4 regions of the Paenibacillus chartarius genome follow, and region 1 is predicted to be linked to each of the others. Evidence: riboswitches for the same ligand, from Rfam matches in the RefSeq annotation. Region 1 holds a riboswitch; each other region holds the start of a gene.

Region 1 (2,203 bases):
ATTATCCTGTCCACCCGATTTTTCGTCCAGACACCCGTGCAGCGAAAGCTGAACATGAGCAGCACATAAGGCGAAATGTAATGCGACAAGGAGGAAAAAACGCCCACCGCACCTTGTGCCATCCCAATCATCGCATGGTCCTCCGACAACCATTCACGCAGGAACGGACTGACCGACTCGTCCATCACATCGGCCAAACCTCCAAATCCGGAGAAAAAAGCGACGGCGCCGCCCCATCGGGTCGCTTCACTTGTCGGATTGGTCGTTACCAGGATGGTGGCCAGAATCCAAAGCAAAAGAAATAATATAACCATTCCGACTCCCTCCCTTGCTAGGACAATCGGGAGGACACAAACGACAGCACATCTTCGGCGATTTGCCTTCTCTTCAGAACGATGCCCGCATGACCGCTAGCGTACACGATTCTTTTGGGTTTGTCCCACGATTCCCAAAGGCGGGCCGCATCTTCTTCCAGCACATACCGGTCATAACGGCCTGACAGAAGCAGAATACGATCTTTTGGAATAACTGGCTCAAACCGGCTTGGATCCGTGATCGCCCAGCACGATTCCAATTGCTCGTATGTAAAACCGTGCCGCTCCAAATCCTCACGGATATATTTCCCCGGTATCGTCTTCCATACGGAATAGGCCAGCCGATTCGCATACATAACCGAAATGAGCAGATCGATCCGCTCCTCGATTACTCCGGTCAAATTCGTTACAAATCCCCCCAAACTGATTCCGATCAGAATGACACGTCCGCCTTTCCGCTCTTTGATCCAGCGAATCAGCGCCCGCAAATCCGAAACCGCTTGCTTAACTGCCAGCAGCGTGCGATCGATGTTGGCGCTGACCATATATTCACCGCCGTAAAGCGCTTCCTCGGGCGACCGCTCGAAATGATACGGGAGCGTAAAAAAGTACATGTCCGCCCCACGATTCATAAATCCGGGCAAAAACAACTCTTTGATGCGGTCCAGCCCGTCCATTCGCCAGCCATGCACAAATATTACATGCTCCTTCGCTTCCTTCGTTCGACCGGCATAATACCTACCGGAAGCCACATCGTTGTTCCGGTGGCCGGACGATATTTCGCTGTCGAATGCATATCGGCCCCATTCGTAATTCCCGCGTTCATCCGAACGCGTCCAATGAATGTGCGGCACCTCAGGCGTCGCATAATTTGCTTGCAGTCCAGCGATATCGACAGAAATAGGTGACATGAAGTCATACGCATATTGCGAATCCCTGCTCCTTTTCCGGTGAAGCTGATGCAACAAATAACGATCCAGCAACGGCATCCAAAATGAAATCATAATCCGGCACTCCCTTTCGATGTGGAATTGCACCTCAATACGATTGATAACCATATCATTCTACGCAAAACCGGCTTTGAAGCCCTCGTCATATCGATAATAATCGAAAAAGCGGAAAAAAAATGCTGTCATCGGTCAATTAATTGACGGCAGATGTCGAACGGGCGCCGTTATGAGTTGTGTATTCCATCCCACCTCCCTAGTATGATGATGTCCGCCTCCTTTTGCGAATGCAAAAAGACACTACCCTACGGCGGCAGTGTCCCGTTGCTGTCGATAGGGTAACCCGGCGGTCATCGCATGCTTTCATGCATTAGATCCGTGGCTTTGCGTCCCTGTCTTTCGAGCAGGTTTGCCTTTTTTCCTGGTTGATCGACATGATTGTATAGGACGATTCTATCATATATGTTCCAAAAATTCAAATATTTCGGAATGAAATCTATGCCTATTATCCCGGGACTAAAATTCCATGTCCATAACTGAAATCCTACTTTGTTTCATTCGGTGCCTGCACGGCAAGCGCAACATGAAGGCAACTCTTCTAATAAAGGCAACCTCGTTGTTTTCAGGTAATAATGATCGGCTTCCTTTCGTTGACTTCGATAGTCACATCTCACTATAATTGCGATTTCCAAACATCTGGGAAAGGAGGCTTGTATGCTGATAGGAGATTTGTACTATTTGTCGGATATGCCTTTGTCCACTTTCTTGTTGAACAAGGCGCTACTATTTCTTGAACTTTATGCGATTTGTCTTCTGTCCGGTTTCATCCACGTCCGGCAAATCAAAAAAGCGTGTAAAAATGGGAAAGTGACCTTACAGGAAGTGCGGGACGAGATCCGAAATGTGAAGAACGCGTTGCTGACAGTAACATTGCTTACGCTC
Region 2 (2,203 bases), on a different contig from region 1:
GTTTCTCAACGATTTACGCCAGCTTGAATGGTCAATCGACATCGTTGTACATGTTTCACGCTCCATTTTCACCGTCATCATTCCTTTCCTGCGAAATCGAAGAAGTTAAAGTGGTACCATTTTCACAACTTCGATCCTCTTTTTGTCTTTCACCTCCGGTAAGAACCTCCTAGTAATATCCATCTGTTTCCACCATTGTACCTATAAAACGAGCAAAAATGGAGGGTGATCTTTCCGTCACGCCATTCATTCAATAAAATGTCGAACGAGAACGAAACGCCTCGAAACGAGGGCGAAGCGCTAACTTGTGATATGATCTTGCTGAACGTACAAGCCTCTGCGTTTTGCTTTTTCCGCTGCATCATGAATGGAACGCGCGTTGAATTTTCGAATAATGTTACGGACATGCGTCTTCATTGTGTTAGATGTGATGCCTAGCAACTCTCGGATTATCGGCTGTTTATAGCCCCAACCGATCAACTGCAAGATTTCTTTTTCAGTAGTCGTCAGCATTCGATGCAGTTCTTTTCGCTTAACAAGCCCAATTTCATTACGGATAATGGATGCCACATCGGAATGAAGAGAAGATTGCCCACGATAGGCTTCCCTGACTGCATTTATGACATCTGCGTAGTTGATCTTGGTAATATAATTGAGTGCGCCGGATAGTATCGCATCCACTATGACTTCAGGCTCATCGAGCAAAGACAAGATAATGATAGGTAACGGTTTGAGCTTCATAACTTCGTCAATTGTATCGAATCCTTCCTGTTGGGATGAATTTAATGCAAGATCAAGAATTATCACGTCTAAATCTAATTGCACACTGGCTCGAACGGCCGATTCCTTGTTTGCTGCAATATGAAATATATTCATATCCGGCTCTGTATCGATTAGCGACACAATCCGTTGTTGCCAAACGGGGTCACTATCCACTAGCAGTACTTGTATTTTTCCTTCTTTCCAATTCATGATTTCTTTGGCTTCTATGGTGGTATAACTTGCACGCTCTTCCATCGATCATCACCCCGTTTTCATTCTGGAATAACAACAAAAGACACGTACCCTCGGGTGGACGTGCCTTGTTCTGACAGCATATTGGAAAGGGTAACCCGGCGATCATTGCACGTATGCAGAAGACCCGTGGCTTTGCGTCCCAGTCTTTCGATCTGGTTTGCCGTTTTCCTATCATTTATTAAATGATTTATGCGTCATTCACATGGTAGCCCCATGCTCTTCGTTGTAATTTCTCAAAACCTCGTATTCATAATATTCTTCTCCATTCCGAACGTGTTGTCAAATGCTGACTAGCCACGGCCAACTTCAATGATATGTAAAATCAATTATGTCTACATAATATACCTAACCGGACTTGAGCTTTTTCCCTAAAATCTGAAGGTAACTTACAATCAAACATTCATATGTAAAAATGACAACATCTTCAACACGCTTGGAGTCGTTACTCGAAGTGATGCTTTCGGCGACGCAGAACAAGGAAGTAACCACAACGAGTACTCGAAATAACCGTTGTTTCAATCGCCTTTCTCTCATAAATCCCGCTCAATTCCTCCAAAAGGCAAGAACCCCTTTTTTCCATAATAAAGGGTTATCCCGATCATGCCTCTTACTGACATGAACAGGATAACCCTAGTTTAGGAACCACGAACTATATCAGATCAGACTTTTGAAGCAGTCACTCAACCATTACCGCAACCTCGGCTCTGGTGATGAAATCCTTCGGCGCAAGCGCAGTACCGCTTCTTCCTAATACGATACCGGCCTGCAAGCAGTCGGCAATGCTGTTTACCGCCCATCCGGATGCCTCATGTGCATCTCTATACGTTCGAAGGACAATGTCAGCCGCTTGAACGGGGAGCTTAGCTTTCAGCTTGGTAATCGTCATCGCTCTGGAGAGAATGACCATCGCCTGTTCGCGGGGTGATTTTGTCATTCGGCCGAAACGTGCCGTCTTCTTATCCGCCAATCAAGTAGTACGCATAAGCGGTGCGAACTGCGCTGCTGTACCAGGCCGATTCCTTCACATCCGGGAAGACGCTCGGTCCGCTCTCCAACTTGAGTCCTAAAGCGCGAACGATAATCGCCGCAAATTCCGCCCGCGTAACGTCCTGATCGGGATCGAACCGGCCGTTGCCGACGCCGTCGATTATCATGCGTGATACCATGTCGTTATCCGCGTCTTTCG
Region 3 (2,203 bases), on a different contig from region 1:
ACTTGATCAATCAGGATTTCGCCGTCATCGATGCGACCGAGGCGGAGAAGCTGATGGATACCGGCCGGGCCGGCATCCGGTTCGGTGTCGCGACGAACGGCAAGAGCCAGCAGGACCGTCTGAACAAGACGAATCCGAAAGCGGTCGTCGACGTAGCCAGCTTCGAAGGGCCGAAAGGGATTCGCATCGCATCGGAGAACGGTAACAACGGCTTCCTCGTTATTCCGAAATCGGCGGTGAAGACGGAGGAGGAGATGAAGCGGGTGCTCGGCTTCCTCGATAAGCTGATGGATCCGGAGATGTCCACGCTGCTGCTCCGCGGCATCGAAGGAACGCACTTCGCCAATACGGCCGACGGCAAGACGGAGTTTATCGGCGACGGCTTCAATATGTTCCAGCGTGAAGTGAAGCCGTACCGGGATAATCTCACCGTGCTCGAAGGCTACAATGTGAAGCCGCTCAAGGACGTGCCGATCGGGGAGAAAGGGACGAAGATGGAGTCGGACGGCATCAAGTATATCGTCCCCAACCCGGCGCTCACGCTGAAGTCGATGACGTATTCGGAGCGGGGCTCGGAGCTCGATCAGATGATGATGGACGCGCAAACGAAATTTATTATGGGCAAGATCGACGAAGCCGGCTGGCAGGAGGAAATCAACAAGTGGAAAAAAGCGGGCGGCGACAAGCTGATAGCGGAATATAAAGCGGCCTATCAGAAGCTGAAGAAGTAGGACGCAACCGCTTAAGGAAATCGATGATAAAGAGGTTTTGTTTCACTTCAGAGTGAGACAAAGCCTTTTTCATTTTCAGAAATGAAACTGAACATTCATAATTTCACGAGCGATATCACTTTTTAAGAAGGAATCGGTCTATTTCCAAAGAGAATTATCATACTAGAAACGACTTGTATCGACATAATTAGATAAATAATGTCGAATTATGCGGAGAAATCAACCATCTCCATAAAGGCAAACCCGTTGAAAGGTGGGGGCGCAAAGCTGCGGGCCTAAGGCTTCTAGCGAACAAACGCGGAAGCTACGGCAGCCGGGTTGCCGTAAAAGGATGGATTGACAGGGAATCCACAAGGGGAAAAAGGAGAGAACGTACATATGAATCTGTTACGTAACATGAGCATCCGCAAGCAAATTGCAATTGGTTTTATCGGGGTATTGATTTTATTGATCGGCATATCTTCCTTCTCGCTGTTCAAAATGATCGCCATGCAGAAGCAATTCAAGAATACGGTCGACGTTACGCTTGCCAATCAGCTGAAGGTTCAGCAGATGAATTCGGATTTAAGGCAGATCTTAAATGGCATGCGGGGGTATTTGCTGTTTTCCGACGAATCGCTGATGACCCAGTCGAAAGACGCCTCCAAGAGAGTGAATCAATCGATCGACGGTCTGATGAATACGTTGGAAACGGAAAAAAATAAAGCGATCCTTCGCGACATTCAAGCCAATGTGAAAAACTATATGCCCCTTCTCGATCAAATTCAAGTGACAGGAAAAACGGATGTAGAAAAGGCGAAATTAATAGCGATTGACGGTAGAAAGTTTATCAACACCGCTACTGATCTGTCGGAACAGATGGTTGTGAACTTGAACGATATGTCCGATAACACGGTCGCCAAAGGTGAGCAGGATGTGCAAACGAATATCGTCCTCGTCTCGATTATGTCCGGTATCGCGCTATTGTTAGGCTTGGCCGCCTGCATTATCGTCTACGTATCCACAAGCGGTTTGGTGAAGAAGATCAATCAGCTGACCCAGCATGTCTTCTCCAGCTCGCAGGAAATTATGGCCAGCAATGAAGAGATTGCCGCAGGCAGCCAGACGCAGGCGCGAGCCGCCGAAACGTCCAATGCGATGGTCAACGAAATGACAGCTGCCGTCCAGAGCGTAGCCGAAAACTCGGAAAAGGCGAGCTATGCGGCGGAGCAGGTTGTAGATCTCGCCGAGAACGGCAACCAAATCATTCAGCAAACCATTACGGGCATGAAAGACATCTCGTTAAAAATTGAAGAGCTCGCCGTCCGTTCCGAGAAGATCGGCGACATTATTGAAGTGATCGACGAGATTGCGGATCAGACCAATTTGCTGGCGCTGAACGCCGCACTGGAAGCCGCTCGCGCAGGCTCCGCAGGCAAGGGCTTCGCCGTTGTCGCCGACGAGGTGCGCAAGCTGGCCGAGCGCAGCAGCAC
Region 4 (2,203 bases), on a different contig from region 1:
ACTCTATTTATCCAATACATTAACAAGAATGCTACAATAGCCGTTACAATAACCATTCCTATCGTAGTCCAAAAAACGGTTCTCGTTAGCTTATCCAGCTCCGCATCATACAGAACCCCATAGATCTTCCAACCCGTCTCCTGGTTGGTTGTCCACCGTACATTTGCAGGACCGGCATCAAGCTTGACATGTATGCTTCCGGACGGTTGGGAAAAGGAATCCTTGAATACAGAGTCCGAGAGATCTGTGCCTGCAGCTATGCCCGGATGAGTAAGAACCTTATTGGTTTTGTCAACGATAAAGACATACCCCTCGGTTCCAATCTTCTGTGTATTTACCGTATCGGTTAAATACTTCTTCAACGATAAATTCACAACAGCCATTGCGTCGCCATTCTCTGTAGTGCGGGCGATCGATACAACCGTATTCTTGCTGGCTGCCGATACGTAAGGGTCCGAAATAATGACTTTACCCTTATTTTCCATTGCCGCTTTATACCACACTCTAGTCCTGGCATCGAAGTCATTGGCTAACGGGCTCGGAGGCTCCATAGCGAAGGCCCCATCCACTCTAGCGAACCCGATAACCTCCGTGTCATCCCCATGGGACGCCTTGAAAGTCTTCAAGATCTTGGTTATTTGGTCGTTGGTAGATAAGTTGGTTGCGGGATCCTTGGTCATTTTGACATATGTACTGGCCTCGAAGGTCTTCGACAATATTTCGACATCTTTCTCGACAGGGATGACTACCCTATCAACAATACTGTTTGCGGTGGCGACCTCTTTGTGGGATTGTACCGTCAACTCGTCCTTTAACGCTTTGGCTGAAGACTGATAGGTCACTGTACCGACCAGTGCGCTTGGAACTAAACCCAAAGTGAGAAAGAGCAGGAAAAACTTCTGCGATATGCCGAAACGCCTTGTTTCACCATGTTTGCTTGTGCGTTTAGGCCCAATGACTACGTTATTCATGTAAACCTCCGTGTTTAAAAATCATTCGTTTCCTTCCTCATCTGTTAAAAATAGACACAAAAAAAGACCCTTGGAAAAAGGGTCTTTGAACCCCTTTTGGTAGCCCGGCTGTCATAGCTTGCGCCTTAGACCCGTAGCTTTGCGTCCTTATCTTTCGATGAGTTTGCCATTATCATTAGGAATTTGCTTATTTTAGTTGTGTAGGTATTCAAGCACAGGACTTAGGATATATGATATTCAATTTTTTGTCAATCATGAAGCAATTTGTCGAATTATTTCGAATTTAACGGATTCGATTTTGACAAAAGCTTCGCGGTTTTTTCCATTCCGTAACCGAGTTTTGCATGATACTATCTTTATTATGCCCATTTGCAGCATAGGAGGTTTAAATAGATGAATACCAATACGACAAAAATCCCGGTTCGGTTTGCCCTAATGTTAGCGGCTTTCTCAACATTATGGCCCCTAAGCTTTGACATGTATCTTCCGGCTTTTCCAGAAATGATGAGGTTCTTTCATACAGACGCTTCCACGATTCAGGCGAGCTTAACTTCGTGCCTGATAGGGTTAGCCTTGGGACAGATTGTAATGGGGTCATTAAGCGATGTTTACGGAAGACGCAGGCCATTGATGATTGCTATGACGCTCTATATCTTAGCCTCGATCGGCTGTGCTTTTGCACCGAATATGTTGATCTTCATTGCTTTCCGGTTTATCCAAGGATTTGCCGTAGCAGCCGGGACGGTTTCGAACGCCATCGTCCGCGATTCGTTCAGCGGGGTTGAATTGACGAAGTTTTATTCTCTCCTTGCGATGATTGGCAATGTCGCTCCCTTGCTTGCACCGATTGCAGGGAGCGTCGTCATCTCTTTCGCCCCTTGGAAGGGGTTGTTTCTCCTGCTGGCGCTTCAGGGTATTTTTTTATTCATCGTAGCAAAGTGGGGACTCAAGGAAACCTTGCCTGCAGAACGGCGTGTTTCCGGTAACTTTATGGTCATTTTGAGAAACTTCAAAGCCTTGCTGCAGGACCGAATGTTTATGGGGTATGCCCTTACTCAAGGATTTTTGTTCACGGGCATCTTTGCCTACATTTCCGGGACATCCTTTATCTATCAGAACATTTACGGGGTGTCGCCTGGAGTATTCTCTCTGCTGTTTGCTATGAATGGGATTGCTTTATTTTTAGGAGCCCAGTTAGTGAAGCGACTGGCTGGACGAGTGGCAGGACGTCG

The links. Region 1 has a riboswitch for cyclic di-GMP ahead of ACFFK0_RS15395 (alpha/beta hydrolase). Riboswitches for the same ligand answer to the same signal wherever they lie in the genome.
Region 2: another riboswitch for cyclic di-GMP. It lies ahead of ACFFK0_RS10365 (response regulator); the one in region 1 lies ahead of ACFFK0_RS15395 (alpha/beta hydrolase).
Region 3: another riboswitch for cyclic di-GMP. It lies ahead of ACFFK0_RS19405 (HAMP domain-containing methyl-accepting chemotaxis protein); the one in region 1 lies ahead of ACFFK0_RS15395 (alpha/beta hydrolase).
Region 4: another riboswitch for cyclic di-GMP. It lies ahead of ACFFK0_RS07250 (methyl-accepting chemotaxis protein); the one in region 1 lies ahead of ACFFK0_RS15395 (alpha/beta hydrolase).

What each region holds. Positions count from the first base shown of each region.
Region 1 covers NZ_JBHLWN010000063.1:13,159-15,361, reverse strand. Annotated here, with positions in the region: gene ACFFK0_RS15400 (sensor histidine kinase) at 1-314, opposite strand, end outside; gene ACFFK0_RS15395 (alpha/beta hydrolase) at 332-1,303, opposite strand; cyclic di-GMP riboswitch class I at 1,596-1,685, opposite strand.
Region 2 covers NZ_JBHLWN010000039.1:3,797-5,999, reverse strand. Annotated here, with positions in the region: gene ACFFK0_RS10370 (hypothetical protein) at 1-81, opposite strand, end outside; gene ACFFK0_RS10365 (response regulator) at 301-1,017, opposite strand; cyclic di-GMP riboswitch class I at 1,104-1,189, opposite strand; gene ACFFK0_RS10360 (S-layer homology domain-containing protein) at 1,694-1,951, opposite strand; gene ACFFK0_RS10355 (S-layer homology domain-containing protein) at 1,974-2,203, opposite strand, start outside.
Region 3 covers NZ_JBHLWN010000076.1:50,595-52,797, reverse strand. Annotated here, with positions in the region: gene ACFFK0_RS19410 (extracellular solute-binding protein) at 1-731, shown strand, start outside; cyclic di-GMP riboswitch class I at 958-1,057, shown strand; gene ACFFK0_RS19405 (HAMP domain-containing methyl-accepting chemotaxis protein) at 1,110-2,203, shown strand, end outside.
Region 4 covers NZ_JBHLWN010000027.1:129,813-132,015, forward strand. Annotated here, with positions in the region: gene ACFFK0_RS07250 (methyl-accepting chemotaxis protein) at 1-971, opposite strand, end outside; cyclic di-GMP riboswitch class I at 1,067-1,149, opposite strand; gene ACFFK0_RS07255 (multidrug effflux MFS transporter) at 1,365-2,203, shown strand, end outside.